Regions from separate parts of the Pseudoalteromonas shioyasakiensis genome, predicted to be linked through region 2. Evidence: predicted binding sites of a transcription regulator. Region 2 holds the regulator's gene; each other region holds the start of a gene.

Region 1 (3,779 bases), 1.0 Mb from region 2:
TCAGCTTTCAGCTGTCAGTTTGAAGCCGAATTGTGTTGTTTGTAGGTCAGGCATAGGTTGATGGAATGGCGTTGTATATAAGACGCGCCAAGCAAGCGTGACGCCTACGGTGTAGGAGGTGTTTTTAACGCCGAACAGCTTTATTTTATTCACGGCTAAAGCCGTTCCCACGTTGATGTAGGCGTGAAATTTATTTCGCGCGAAAATAATTGCACAAAGAGAAAAGAATGAGAAAGTGATAATAGTGCTTTTTTGTTTTCTCTTCAGCGCAGCGTCTCATGATCTCTTTGTGATACTTTGGTTTTCTCTGTGTAGCGCGAAGCGCCTCTTATTCTCTTTGTGAGATTAGATGCCTTTGATGTAGGTCGTGCTTTAGCGCGAAAATACTTGCACAAAGAGAAGTGAATGAGAAAAGAATGAGAAAGTGATAATAGTGCTTTTTTGTTTTCTCTTCAGCGAAGCGCCTCTTGGCCTCTTTGTGAGATTAGATGCCTTTGATGAAGGCGTGAAATTTATTTCGCGCGCATTCTTGTAGGTCGTGCTTTAGCGCGTCATTGATGAAACGTATGCAATATCTTGTCGCCATAAATGACGACCTACATTAACATAATCGCACCTCACAACTTTACTGCACTTTATTCATCTCTTTCCAACTGGCTTTTAGGCTGTTGGCAAAGCTGATGAATTTTTCTTTCATGGTACGTTTAACTGAAATCTCGACTGAGCCTAGCCATACATTACCTTCAATAGTGATGGTTGGGCCTTGGCCTTTATTTAAGGCGACTGATTTATTCTCTACGCTGCCAATAAAGCTAAACAGTTTAGATACCACATTTACATGTTCTGGCACGTAGATTTCGTCGTTACCTAAAATACAGTTTACGTAAATGGTGACGTGCTGATGTTGGAAAATTGCTTCGCTAAAGTCGAGTTCGATTGAACCTAAGCAGTTTGTTAGGTGAATTTCTTTTGGTACTACCCATTGGCCGCTGCGCTCATTTGAACCCAAAATACTACGAAGCTGCAGGCTTTCGTTGTCGTTGCTGTGGCTGTAGTGAGGTTTAAATTGCGCATGCTTATGCGATTTGTAGTCAATATCCGCTTTCAGATCTAAATCAGCAACCAGTTCAACCAATACTTCATTGCTGGTGGCTGCCATTGCCTGATCTAGTCGGCGTTCAAATGCTTCGGCTGAAATAACAGCATGACTGTAGTTATAAATGAGTTGATCAATGACTTCTTCTTTTACTTGATCGATTGGGCGATCTTCAAGTTTAACGGCCATGGTAGTTCCCTGTTGTGATTTTAAAGGTGATTTTTTAGTTATTAATTACATAGCAAAGCTTAGGCCAAAGTTTATTTTTTATATAAATCAATGGTTTGAATTTTTGTGCTAATAAGCAACTTCGTTAAATTAACCACAGATTAATAAAATCAGCAACTAAGTGGCCATTTTTGCAACATCGTGAACTTCTTACCGAGCAGCTTGTAAATCTTTACCTAAATGAATATAAATAGCCGCTGAATGAGTGTTTAACTTTCTGAAAATAAACAAATAAATAGTTGGCATCATAGTCGCATTAGTAAAAGTGTCTTAAATCAAAAGGAGAAGATTATGAACACTTTTAACAAATCTATGATTGCCGCTTTAGTAATTGGTGCAACTAGCATGTCAGCTCAGGCAAGCAGCTGGGAAAATGAAAGTAAAGATGCTTGGATTGATGGTAAGGCAGAAACTGTGCTTCTTATGAACACAAACCTTAACAACTTTGACATCAACACTGATGTAACGAATGGCAAGGTTGTACTTACAGGTAAAGTTGATAGCGAATTAGATAAAGAGCTTGCTGAAGAGCTAGTTCTTAGCCTAGACGGTGTTAGCTCTGTTGATAACAAACTAACTGTTGTTAAAAACATGAAAGCTAAGCACATGAAATCAGATAAAGCTGATTCAGCAGAAAGCGACTTAACCGACGCAAAAATCAGTACTGTAATCACGACACGTTATTTATTTAACTCAGAAGTTGGTGGTACAGACATCGATGTTGATACTGACATGGGTGTAGTAACACTAAAAGGTACTGTTGAGTCTGATGCAGAAAAGCAATTAGCGGTAAGCATTGCAGAAAATGCTGAAGATGTTCGCAAAGTAATCGATGAATTAACGATTGTTGCTGAATAATAGCAAGCCCTATATAGCCCAGCTTTGGCTGGGCTAAGCTTTTTTCAAGGAGTGAGTCATGGATTTAATACGTATTATTTTATCGGTTTTAATTCCACCACTTGGCGTATTTTTACAGGTAGGTTTAGGTGCGCAGTTCTGGATTAATATTCTTTTAACCTTATTAGGGTACATTCCAGGTTTGATTCATGCTGTGTATATCATCGCTAAGCGATAATCACCGCATTAATCTACAAGGATGGGTAATGGAGCACAGCAAGGAAGGGCTGTAGGAGTAACGGACGATAAACCGCAAGGAGTTTACAGAATGGATAATGTAACAACGCACAAAGGACAACAAGGAAGTAATAAGGCGTTATGGAGTAGCGCACAATGGCAACGCTTTATGGATAAAGTGAACGGAGATGACAGCAAGGAATAAGCTTAGGCAGGAGCCAAACAGGATGAAGCTAGCGTAAGGAGGAGACTATATGGAACAAGTACAAACGCAACCAACACAAGGATTGACCAACAAAGGAGTTGCTTTATGGAACAAGCAACAGTGGCACGAATTTATGGAACACGCGAAAGCGGTTGCGCCACGACTAACAGGGAAGGCTGACGATAAAAACCCGATGTCATCTTCAGGTGACATCGGGTTTTTAACTACTTCAGCAATTTATCTTTATAACTTAAATTGATTCACCGTCTTATTTAAAGCGGCTGCCAATTCATTCAAATCACGTGCTTCATCCGCCAATTCATGGGCATGATCCGCAGTGCTATTCACTAAGTGATTAATCGCTGCCAAGCTATTGTTAATATCTTCTGCAACCACAGTTTGCTGCTCAGTCGAAGTCGCAATTTGATGACTTTGATCTTGCACATTTGTCACTGATTGCGCGATATCTTGTAGAGCTTGCAATACAATTTGTGTTTGCTCAACTGAGCCTTCAGCACGTTCTTGACCTTGTTGCATCATAGTCGACGCTTGCTGGGCAATTTGCTGTAAGCGGCTGACCATATTGCGAATATCATCCGTAGACTCTTGCGTTCTGCTTGCCAATGAACGAACTTCATCAGCAACAACAGCAAAGCCTCGACCTTGCTCGCCAGCACGGGCTGCTTCAATTGCTGCGTTCAGTGCTAGTAAGTTAGTTTGCTCTGCAATCGAGTTGATAACATCAACTACCGCACCGATATTGCCACTTTCTTGTTCAAGACCCGCAACCACTTTAGACGCTTCACCAATATGGCTTGCAAGGGCGGTCATCACTGACTGAGCTTGAGTAGAACGTTTCGTACCGTCAACGGTAATGGTTTGCACTTCTTCAGCGGCATTATTGGTGTGCTGGGCATTACGCGAGATTTCCATCACTGTAGACGCCATTTCGGTTACTGCCGCACTTACACTATCAACTTGCTGCTTTTCTTGCTGAATTTCATCGTTGGTTTTTTGCGATACAATTTTTAACTGGCTCGCAGCTTGGCTTAGTTGCTCAGCCTGCGCAGCAGTATTAAGCATCATTGCACGAAGTTTATCGATGAAGGTATTCATGTGATGAGCAAGCTGGCCCACTTCATCATTACTCTTGATTTCGATTTTTTGTGTTAAATC
Region 2 (3,779 bases):
CGCTTAGGTATCGGCTATCTGCCACAAGAATCGTCAATTTTTCGAAAGTTAACGGTGTACCAAAACTTGATGGCTATTTTAGAAACTCGCAAAGATCTAAACAAAGCAGGTCGCGAAGAAACACTAAATAGCTTACTCGATGAATTTAGCATCCAACACATTCGCGATAGCCAAGGTATGGCGCTGTCAGGTGGTGAACGCCGCCGTGTTGAAATTGCTCGCGCATTAGCCGCAAATCCTAAATTTATCCTTTTAGATGAGCCTTTTGCTGGTGTTGATCCAATTTCAGTGTTAGATATAAAGAAAATAATTGAGCACCTAAAAAATCGTGGTATTGGTGTACTAATTACTGACCATAATGTTCGAGAAACCCTTGATGTTTGTGAAAAAGCCTACATTGTTTCTCATGGGGAGCTAATTGCATCAGGCACACCTGAGCACGTATTAGCAGACCAAACTGTACGCGATGTATATCTAGGCGAGCAATTCAGGCTGTAACCATTACGCCAGCGACTAGAGCATCTGCTAGACTTATAACAATGACAATAAATCGATAATGACTTAACTGTGTTTGCACAGTTATCGATAACTTAAAAAGGATTGTTAGGGATACATGAGGCAATCATTACAGCTGCGCATGGGCCAGCAACTTACAATGACTCCACAACTGCAACAAGCTATTCGTTTGTTGCAGCTCAGTACATTGGATCTCCAGCAAGAAATTCAAGAAGCGCTTGATAGTAATCCTCTACTTGAAGTGGAAGAAGCGGATTACAACGAAGAAAGCACCGGCAAGAATGAGCAAAAAGCTGAATCTGACGATGTGCAAGTCAGCGCGTCTGCCGAAGAAGCTCCTAGCGAATACGAGCAAGAAAGTAGTGATGCTCTCAATAAAGACACCGTAAGCGATGACTTAGCTATGGATGTTACCTGGGATGAGTACATGAGTGCCGCCCCTTCAACATCGTCAGGGCCAATGCCTGAAGATGAATCAATCTATCAGGGTGCATCAACCGAAACCCTTCACGAATACCTAATGTGGCAATTACAGCTCACGCCATTTAGCCCTACTGATGAAGCGATTGCTGTGGCAATTGTAGAAGCTATCGATGAATCAGGTATTTTAACGGTAAGCTGTGAAGATATCGTCGAAAGCTTTAATCAAAATAGCGATGAAGAAGAAATCGAACTTGATGAAGTCGAAGCGGTCTTAAAAAGAATTCAGTTATTTGATCCTGTTGGTATTGGCGCACGCAGTTTACAAGAATGTCTGTGCATTCAGTTACGTCAATTCGATGCTAATACGCCATATTTAGCTGAAACTAAAATGGTTTTATCTGAGCATATCGAATTATTAGCGAGTCGCGACTATCGAACTTTGATGAAAAAGACTAAGCTTAAAGAAAACGAGCTTAAAGAAGTGATGACGCTCATCCACAGCTTAAATCCTAAGCCTGCGGATAGCATAGTGCGCGAAGAGTCTGAGTACGTCATACCTGATGTATCAGTAAAAAAAGTAAAAGGTCGCTGGGTAGTCGAGTTAAACCCAGACTGTATGCCAAAGATTAGAGTGAACAGCCAATATGCGGCGATGTCTCGCTCTGTTAAATCAAGTAGCGACAGCCAATTTATTCGCTCTCACTTACAAGAAGCTAAGTGGTTTATTAAAAGCTTAGAAAGCCGTAACGATACGCTATTAAAAGTGACCAACTGTATCGTTCAACAACAACAAGCTTTCTTTGAGCATGGCCCTGAGGCAATGAAGCCGATGGTGCTAAATGATGTTGCTGAAATGGTCGAAATGCATGAATCGACGATTTCACGGGTAACAACGCAAAAATATATGCATACCCCACGGGGTATTTTTGAGTTGAAATATTTCTTCTCAAGCCATGTCAGCACCGAAAATGGTGGTGAGTGTTCTTCTACAGCAATACGCGCTTTAATCAAGAAGTTAGTCGCTGCAGAAAACTCAGCTAAACCATTGAGTGATAGCAAAATTGCAGATATATTGGCTGAGCAAGGAATTAAAGTAGCTAGACGTACAATTGCAAAATATCGTGAGTCTCTAGCAATACCTCCGTCTAATCAGCGTAAGAGTCTGATTTAGACGTTTTACATAGAAGGAAAAATGCTTATGCAACTAAATTTAACTGGTCGTCATGTAGAAATCACAGATTCATTAAGAGACTATGTAAACACCAAGTTTGCGAAACTAGAAAGGCATTTTGACCATATTAATAATGTTCATGTCATTCTAGATGTAGAAAAATTAAGCCAAAAAGCAGAAGCAACTTTACATGTAAACGGAGGCGAGTTATTCGCTTCTACAGAACATCAAGATATGTACGCAGCCATTGACTCACTGATCGATAAACTCGATCGCCAAGTCATTAAACACAAAGAGAAATTAGCTCGACATTAAATTATGAAACTAAGTTCACTTACTAACCAGGACTGCAGCAAAGCTGCGGTCCTTTTTAATAGCAAAAAAAGAATTCTTGAATATATCAGCGAACTGGCTCACCAGCAGCTTCCTCATTTATCGCAACAAGATATCCTAGATGCTTTACTCAACCGAGAAAAACTAGGTAGCACCGGCATTGGCCGAGGTATTGCTATTCCACATGGCCGAATGAGTGGCGCAGATGAACCTCATGCTTTTGTGATAGTGAGTGAATCCCCTATTAATTTTGATGCAATTGATAATCGCCCGGTTGATATTTTTGTAGCACTCATCGTACCAGATGGTGACTGTCAGCTTCACCTAAAGACCTTATCAACAATTGCTGATAGACTTAAAGATAAAGAGTTTTGTAAACAGCTGCGTAGTGCAACTACCGATCAGCAACTGTTTCAGGTCATATCAGCAGAGGCATAAATGGAATTAATAATTATCAGCGGTCGCTCAGGCTCAGGTAAATCGGTCGCTTTACGAGTACTGGAAGACTTAGGGTATTATTGCGTTGATAATATTCCAGTTAATCTACTTCCTTCGCTCGTACGAAGTGTGTCTGATAACTACGATAAAATAGCGGTCAGCATCGACGTACGTAACTTACCGAAAGAGCAGCAAGAATTTAATGATATTCTTGAGTACCTGCCAGGTTTCGCAAACCCAACGCTATTCTATTTAGACAGTGATGACCAAACTCTGATCAAGCGCTTTTCAGAAACACGCCGCTTGCATCCACTATCCATTGACTCTTTGCCGCTTGATCTGGCCATTAAACAAGAAAAAATACTGCTTGATGTGCTGATCACTCGCGCTGACTTTATGATTGATACCACTGATCTAAGTGTTCATCAGTTAGCAGAATCAATTCGCGAAAAGATTTTAGGTAAAAAAGATAAAAAGCTGATTATTACTTTTATGTCGTTTGGCTTTAAGCATGGTATTCCAAAAGAAGCTGACTACGTTTTTGATGCACGCTTTTTACCTAACCCACACTGGGAACCTGATTTAAAGCCACTAACTGGCCTTGATCAACCAGTCAAAGATTACCTAGCTAGCCACAGCATAGTGCAAAAATTTACGTGGCAAATACAAACATTTGTGCAAACTTGGTTACCGCACTTAGAGCGTAATAACCGCAGTTACCTGACTATTGCTATTGGTTGTACCGGTGGCCAACATCGCTCTGTTTACTTAGCGCAAACAATTGGTGAGAGCTTTTCTAAAACTCATGCTAATGTAAAAATTCGCCATCGCGAACAGGACATTTAATTAGGCACCAACAATGCACGCTGAAGATACCTTTTTAATTCAAAATAAACTT
Region 3 (3,779 bases), 470 kb from region 2:
AGTTCGCGGTGATTGACTCAATTCAGGCCGTGGTAACAGAAACGGCAAATGGTAGCCCTGGTTCACCCTCACAGGTAAAAAGTGCAGCTCAGGCACTAACGCAATACTGTAAGCAAAATGATGTAACTATGTTCATCATTGCCCATGTAAACAAAAATAACGAAATTGCTGGACCGCAAACACTCGTGCACATAGTCGATGCCTTGTTACATATCGATACTAACGATGGCCAAGTCAGAACATTGCGTGCTAATAAAAACCGTTTTGGCGATATCGACACCGTGGGTATTTTCAGAATGTGTGAACGCGGAATGTTGAGCGTTGATAACCCAAGCGAAATCTTTTTATCTGGTTCTAGTACTGAATCTCCAGGATCAGCTATTACCTGTATTCGTAAGGGTAACCGTAACTTACTACTCGAAATACAATGTTTAACCACAGAAACCGAAGCTGAATTCCCGCAGCGGGTATGTGTTGGTCTAAATATGAACCGTATCAAAATGCTCACGGGTATTTTACGTAAGCACACAAAAACAAAAATCTTTCACGATACCTTTTTTAACATTGTTGGTGGTTTAAAAATCGATGAGTCAGAGACTTGTATTGATTTAGCATTGGTTGCTGCGTTATTAAGCAGCTTGAACGAATTTGTGGTGCCGCGTACCACTTGTATTATGGGCGAGCTAAGTTTAAATGGCGATGTAAGACCAATCGACAGCGGCGTACCTCGAGTAAAAGAAGCGGCGCAACACGGTTTTACTGAGATCTTTATTCCATATCGTAATTACCATAAATCAATGGAAGGCCTTGGGGCTAAGATCACCCCAGTAAAAACCGTGCATGAGCTATTGTCGTTAATAAACTAAATACAATTTGATACACTGATAAAAAATTTACACCAATTAAAGGAAATAAAATGAAGAAGTTAATTATTGCAGCGGTTGTTGCTGCGGCTGTCGGTGGCGTAGCTTACGCAAATTACGCAGCTACACAGGAAGTGAAAAAGGTGGTTGATAAGCAAATTAGTGCGTTATCCATCCAAAGCGGTGTAGAAATTAAATACAGCGATATCTCAGCCAGTATTTTTGATAGCAGCATGCAGTTATCTGAGATCACGGTTTCAAATAGTTTAAGCAATGAGCCAGTTGCAACAATCGATAGTATTGATGTGTCGGGTTACGAAGTAGATGCGGTGCCGCCTCACACTGGTTTTGTTATGAAGAACTTTCGTTTTAGCGATGAATTTTTAGCGCAGCTGCCAGAAAATTCTAATAACAAGCTAGCATCAACAAGCTATAACGTTGACTCATCGCTTGATTATAATAAAGATTCAGGCGACAGCGACTTTGCTCTTAAAGTGACTGCGAATGAGGTGGCTGACGTTAACTTTAATCTTGGTTTAGCTAAAACCACAGCTTTAATGGAAGCATCATTGTCTGTGAGTCAGATGCAAAATGAAGCTGCTGATGGCCAGCTTACTTTAGAGCAGCAGTTACAACAGCAATCGAAGATGATGGCAGCCCTCACTCAGTTAGAGCCACGTAGCATTAATATGTCGATTGCTGATGAAGGTGAGCTTAAAGCGGTTGTTGATAGCTTTTTAACTGCGCAAGGTATGACTCATGATCAATTTAAGCAAGTCGTTGCGATGCAATTACAGCAAGTACCAGTGAGCGAAGAGCTTGCTACAGCGATTAGCAACTTTGTGAATGGTTTATCGTCTTTCTCTGTATCAGCTAAATTACCTGAAGGTAAAACTATGATGGAGATTAATCAGCAAATTCAAATGCTGATGGGTCAACCTGAAGAGCTTGCGAAATTTATCAACCTACAAGCAAGCGGCGAATAATCTCAAGCCTCTTTTGTAAACCTAACCTTAAAGTGACGAGTGATTTAACTTACTCACTTTAAGGTTGTTTTTTATTTGCATCACACCTTGGCTGTGCTCTAAAAATTTCTGTGCTAAAGCGCGTTGAAAGCCAGTTTCTGCAATACCTTTTAGTTCAACAGTTTCACCTTCAACAATCACTTGTAAGCTTTCAATGTGAAAGTTAGGGTTACGAGTTAACTTCTGCAAAGCCATTTGCTGTAAGCGCGGTTGCGCAGATGTGCTTGTTGTTAGCACACTGGTGTTAGCGCTTACGTTCGTTGCGCATGCAAGTAAAAAAATACAGCTTAATGATGTAAGTACTACGGTTAATTTGAAGCGGCTCATACAATTCCCTCGTTAATGTAGTCTGCTGTGAACTATTGCTGAACCAGTTACAATTATTATTCCAACATTCAAACGTCTGATTTTAAATGTTTTTATTTTTATTGGTGGGATGGGTGAGTAATAAAGTGTGAACTAATTACACACTCAATGAGTAAAAAGGGTAAGGCACAAAAATGCCGAGACAAGCTCGGCATTTTCACAGTGAAGTTAAAGTTAAAACTACTTTTTCTTCTTCGTTTTAGCTTTAGCTTTTTTCTTTGCCTTTATTTTTACTGGATCTTTTTTCTTTTTAGATGGGATTTTCGCTTCTTTATGTTGTGGCTCAAGTCCTTTAATTACTCGGCGTTTAAGTTTTTGCTCAATGTAGCGCTCAACCTTACCAACAATTGCCACGTCATGCGCTTCAATAAATGAAATCGCAATGCCTTTTTTACCTGCACGACCAGTACGTCCAATACGGTGTACGTACACGTCTGCGGTGCGTGGCATATCAAAGTTGATAACATGGCTGATATCAGCAACATCAATACCACGAGCAGCAACATCCGTTGCAACTAAGATATTGTTACGACCAGAGTGAAAGTTCTCCATCGCTTTCATGCGCTTGTCTTGTGGCATTTCACCGCGTAACCAAGCAACACGAAGGCCTTCGTTGTTTAACTCACCAACTAATGTTTCTAGGCGCTCACGGGTTTTAACAAACACAATTGCTTTATGAATGTCGTCACCATTTAATGTTTCAATTAACATTTTTAGCTTGTGGTCGTAGTCATCAGCAAGGTGAACCCATTGGTGGATTTTGCCTTTCTCTTTGCGTGAAGATTCGGCTTCAAGCAGTGCAGGGTCGTTTAAGATACGTTCTGCAAATAACTCAACGCTGTCACCTTCAAGGGTAGCTGAGAATAAGAAACATTGACGGCGGTTACGTGCTTCATCACAAATACGTAGCATTTCTTTACGAAAGCCCATGTCTAGCATGCGGTCAGCTTCATCAAGAATAAGCATTTCAACGTTTTCAGCGTGGAAGTTCTCTGTTTCGAGATACTCCATTAAACGCCCTGGTGTGGCAATCAGAATGTCGTTATTGCTTTCGAAAATTTCTCTGTGTGTCCCGTAGTTTATACCACCTGTCACAACCCCAATTTTAAGATGAGTTTGTGCTGCAAGTAATTCACATTGCTCATGAATTTGATAAGCAAGCTCACGGGTTGGTGTCATGATCAATACGCGCGCAAAGCCAGGATCGCGACGTGGGAAATCAAGCAAGTATTGAATTGCAGGGATCAAAAACGCGGCTGTTTTACCCGTACCAGTAGGGGCAGATGCCAAAATATCACGACCTTGAAGTGCTTCAGGGATCGCTTGTTGTTGAATACTGGTTGGCGTATCAAAACCCATTTTATTAATGGCATTTAACAGCTTGTTATCGATATCAAATTCAGAAAATTGCATAGAGTGACATAAATAGAGGACAATTGAGCCTAATTATACGCGTTAACGCGGCTATGGTGAATGAAAAGGTGAAAAAATGTCAGGCTTTGTGTTTAAACAATTTACGGTAACG
Region 4 (3,779 bases), 240 kb from region 2:
AGTTGCGTTTAGAAGTTTATATAAATTAAGTTGGGTTTCGCTTCGCTCTACCCAACCTACCTGGCTTACACTAAAACAAAAAACCGCCGTATTTTTCAATACGGCGGTTTTAATTTTGTAAAACTAAAAGACGTTATTAGTCTTTAGCTTGACGGCTCGCACGTTTACGCTCACTTTCAGTTAAGTGACGTTTACGAATACGGATGCTCTGAGGAGTAACTTCCACTAACTCATCATCATCGATGAATTCAATCGCTTGTTCAAGCGTATAGTTAAGTGGTGGTGTTAACGTTTGTGCTTCATCTGTACCAGATGCACGAACGTTTGTAAGTTGCTTACCTTTAAGCGCGTTTACTGTTAGGTCGTTGTCACGGCTGTGGATACCGATAACCATACCTTCGTAAACTTCAACACCGTGACCGATGAATAACTTACCACGGTCTTGTAAGTTGAATAATGCGTTAGTAAGTGCTTTACCAGTTGCGTTAGCAATCATTACACCATTCTTACGAGCACCGATAGTACCGCCTTTATGTGGACCGTAGTGATCGAATGTGTGGTAAAGAAGACCAGAACCAGACGTTAATGTCATGAATTCAGTTTGGAAACCAATTAAGCCACGGCTTGGGATCATAAAGTCCATACGTACACGGCCTTTACCATCTGGAGACATGTCTGTTAGTTCACCCTTACGAAGACCAATTTGTTCCATGATAGAACCTTGGTGCTCTTCTTGACAGTCGATTGTAAGTGTTTCGTATGGCTCTTCTTTTTGACCATCAACTTCACGAAGGATTACTTGTGGACGAGATACAGCAAGCTCGTAACCTTCACGACGCATGTTCTCGATTAAGATACCTAAGTGTAACTCACCACGACCAGAAACACGGAAGCTATCTGGGTTGTCAGTTTCTTCAACACGTAATGCTACGTTGTGTACAAGCTCAGCTTGTAAACGCTCAAGGATGTTACGTGAAGTTACGAATTTACCTTCTTTACCAGCAAACGGTGATGTATTTACAGAGAACGTCATTGTTACTGTAGGCTCATCAACGCTTAGCGGTGGTAATGCTTCAACGGTATTTACATCACAGATAGTGTCTGAGATTTTCAGCTCACCAAGACCTGTGATTGCAATGATGTCACCTGCGCCTGCAGATTCTGCTTCATGACGCTCAAGACCTAAGTAGCTCATTACTTGGCCAACTTTACCGTTACGCTTAGTACCATCTGCACTAACAATTGTTACTTGTTGGTTAGGACGAACAGTACCACGCTTGATACGACCTACACCGATAACACCGATGTATGAGTTGTAGTCAAGCTGAGAAATTTGCATTTGGAAAGCACCTTCAGGATCTGCATCCGGTGGAGATACTTCGTCAACGATCATCTGGAACATTGGTTCCATGTTATCTGATGGCTCGTCTAAATCCATTGTTGCCCAGCCGTTGATAGCTGATGCATAGATTACTTTAAAGTCTAACTGTTCATCAGTTGCACCTAAGTTATCGAATAAGTCGAAAACTTGGTCCATAACCCAGTCAGGACGTGCGCCTGGTTTGTCGATTTTGTTGATAACAACAATCGGCGTTAAACCTTGTGCGAATGCTTTTTGCGTTACGAAACGCGTTTGCGGCATTGGACCTTCTTGAGCATCAACAAGTAGTAATACTGAGTCAGCCATCGAAAGTACGCGTTCTACTTCACCACCGAAGTCGGCGTGTCCTGGGGTGTCTACGATATTGATATGGTAGTCGTTCCAAGAGATAGCTGTGTTTTTAGCTAAAATGGTAATACCACGCTCTTTCTCAATGTCGTTTGAGTCCATTACGCGCTCTTCGTTACCGCCGCGCGTTTCTAATGTGCCTGATTGCTCAAGCAGTTTATCAACCAAAGTTGTTTTACCGTGGTCAACGTGGGCGATAATCGCTATATTTCTTAACTTTTCGATGCTCATATTTTTTCTCAGAGAAATTGAATCTCATTGATCCTGCAAGATCTACGCACTCACCTGCGTTTTCACCAGATGTCCCAGCATAGGATTTAAAAGGGCGCATATTATCCCTTAATAATGGCATGGATGAAAGTTTATCCAATATAAATTTATAAACTTTCTTCAGGCTTTTTATAAGTATCTGTTTTATAAATGACAAATTTATGAAAAATAAAGTGAATCTTAGCTCAAAACTGGCGAAATTTTCGTTTTTGATCCATATTTTGGCACTAAATCGTGTTCATAACAGAAAAATTGGCACGCTCAATAATTGTGCAAAACAAGGTCGCACTTTTTACGCACCAGAATGATCTTTTTACGCACCAATTTAGTGCAATGAAAGTTAACAAAACAAAGCCCTGTTTACTTTTTATAAGTCTAAACAAGGTGTTAAAAAAATGGCACGAAACCAGCTTATATAAGCGAAAAGCAATAATGCAGCAAAAAATAAAACCCAACAATTGGAGGACACATGTCACAATCGGTTTTAGATTTTATCAAAGAAAATGACGTTAAGTTCATTGATTTACGCTTTACTGATACCAAAGGTAAAGAACAGCATGTTTCTATTCCTCATCATCAAATTGATGAAGATTTTTTCGAAGATGGCAAAATGTTTGATGGCTCTTCAATTGCTGGCTGGAAAGGTATCAACGAATCAGACATGGTACTTATGCCTGTTCCTGAGTCTGCGAAAATGGACCCGTTTTCTGAAGAAGCTACACTAATCGTACGTTGTGACGTAGTTGAGCCTTCAACACTTCAAGGTTACGAGCGTGATCCACGTTCTGTAGCAAAACGCGCTGAAGAGTACATGCGCTCTACTGGTATTGCTGACACTGTATTATTCGGTCCAGAGCCAGAGTTCTTCCTTTTTGATGACGTTAAGTACAAATCAGACATGTCTGGTTCTATGTACAAAATCGATTCTGTAGAAGCTGCTTGGAACTCAGATAAAGACTACGAAGGTGGCAACATGGGTCACCGTCCAGGTGTTAAAGGCGGTTACTTCCCGTGTTCACCTGTTGATTCATCACATGACTGGCGTTCAGCGACTTGTTTAGTTCTTGAAGAACTAGGTCAAGTAGTAGAAGCTCACCACCACGAAGTAGCAACTGCAGGTCAAAATGAGATCGCAACTCGCTTCAATACAATGGTATTAAAAGCTGACGAAATCCAAGAGATGAAATATGTTATCCATAACATGGCTCACCTTTACGGAAAAACAGCGACATTCATGCCTAAGCCAATCGTAGGTGATAACGGTTCTGGTATGCACTGTCACCAATCTCTAGGTAAAGATGGCGTAAACATCTTCGCTGGTGACAAATACGCGGGTCTATCTGAAGAAGCACTTTACTACATCGGTGGTATCATCAAGCACGCTAAAGCAATCAACGCATTCGCTAACGCGTCAACTAACTCATACAAGCGTCTAGTTCCAGGCTTCGAAGCACCAGTTATGCTTGCATACTCTGCACGTAACCGTTCTGCTTCAATCCGTATCCCAGTGGTACCGTCTGCAAAAGCACGTCGTATCGAAGTACGTTTCCCTGATCCAACAGCTAACCCATACTTAGCATTCTCTGCAATGCTTATGGCTGGCCTTGACGGTATCAAAAACAAGATCCACCCTGGCGATGCAATGGACAAAGACTTATACGATCTACCTGCTGAAGAAGCAGCTGAGATCCCACAAGTTGCATCTTCTTTATCTGAAGCACTAGCATCATTAGACGCTGACCGTGAGTTCTTAACTCAAGGTGGCGTATTCACTGATGAC

What was found. Region 2 encodes sigma-54, which starts transcription at its own class of promoters, with help from an activator protein. Its sites were predicted from a motif close to GTTGGCACGNNNNTNGNNT; they were not measured.
Region 1: KQP93_RS15250 (BON domain-containing protein) is a predicted target of sigma-54. The motif match lies at 1,563-1,581, and genes of this name have one in related genera.
Region 3: KQP93_RS04455 (BON domain-containing protein) is a predicted target of sigma-54. The motif match lies at 2,263-2,281, and genes of this name have one in related genera.
Region 4: glnA (glutamate--ammonia ligase) is a predicted target of sigma-54. The motif match lies at 2,394-2,412, and genes of this name have one in related genera.

Annotation. Positions count from the first base shown of each region.
Region 1 is NZ_CP077770.1:3,287,172-3,290,950, reverse strand. Features, by position in the region: gene KQP93_RS15255 (LiaF domain-containing protein) at 626-1,285, opposite strand; gene KQP93_RS15250 (BON domain-containing protein) at 1,616-2,182, shown strand; gene KQP93_RS15245 (YqaE/Pmp3 family membrane protein) at 2,241-2,399, shown strand; gene KQP93_RS15240 (hypothetical protein) at 2,653-2,862, shown strand; gene KQP93_RS15235 (methyl-accepting chemotaxis protein) at 2,847-3,779, opposite strand, start outside.
Region 2 is NZ_CP077770.1:481,915-485,693, reverse strand. Features, by position in the region: gene lptB (LPS export ABC transporter ATP-binding protein) at 1-498, shown strand, start outside; gene KQP93_RS02320 (RNA polymerase factor sigma-54) at 614-2,110, shown strand; gene hpf (ribosome hibernation promoting factor) at 2,138-2,425, shown strand; gene ptsN (PTS IIA-like nitrogen regulatory protein PtsN) at 2,429-2,881, shown strand; gene rapZ (RNase adapter RapZ) at 2,882-3,727, shown strand; gene KQP93_RS02300 (HPr family phosphocarrier protein) at 3,741-3,779, shown strand, end outside.
Region 3 is NZ_CP077770.1:948,478-952,256, forward strand. Features, by position in the region: gene radA (DNA repair protein RadA) at 1-866, shown strand, start outside; gene KQP93_RS04450 (hypothetical protein) at 917-1,849, shown strand; gene KQP93_RS04455 (BON domain-containing protein) at 1,877-2,215, opposite strand; gene srmB (ATP-dependent RNA helicase SrmB) at 2,435-3,667, opposite strand; gene KQP93_RS04465 (tRNA1(Val) (adenine(37)-N6)-methyltransferase) at 3,744-3,779, shown strand, end outside.
Region 4 is NZ_CP077770.1:245,014-248,792, reverse strand. Features, by position in the region: gene typA (translational GTPase TypA) at 137-1,960, opposite strand; gene glnA (glutamate--ammonia ligase) at 2,469-3,779, shown strand, end outside.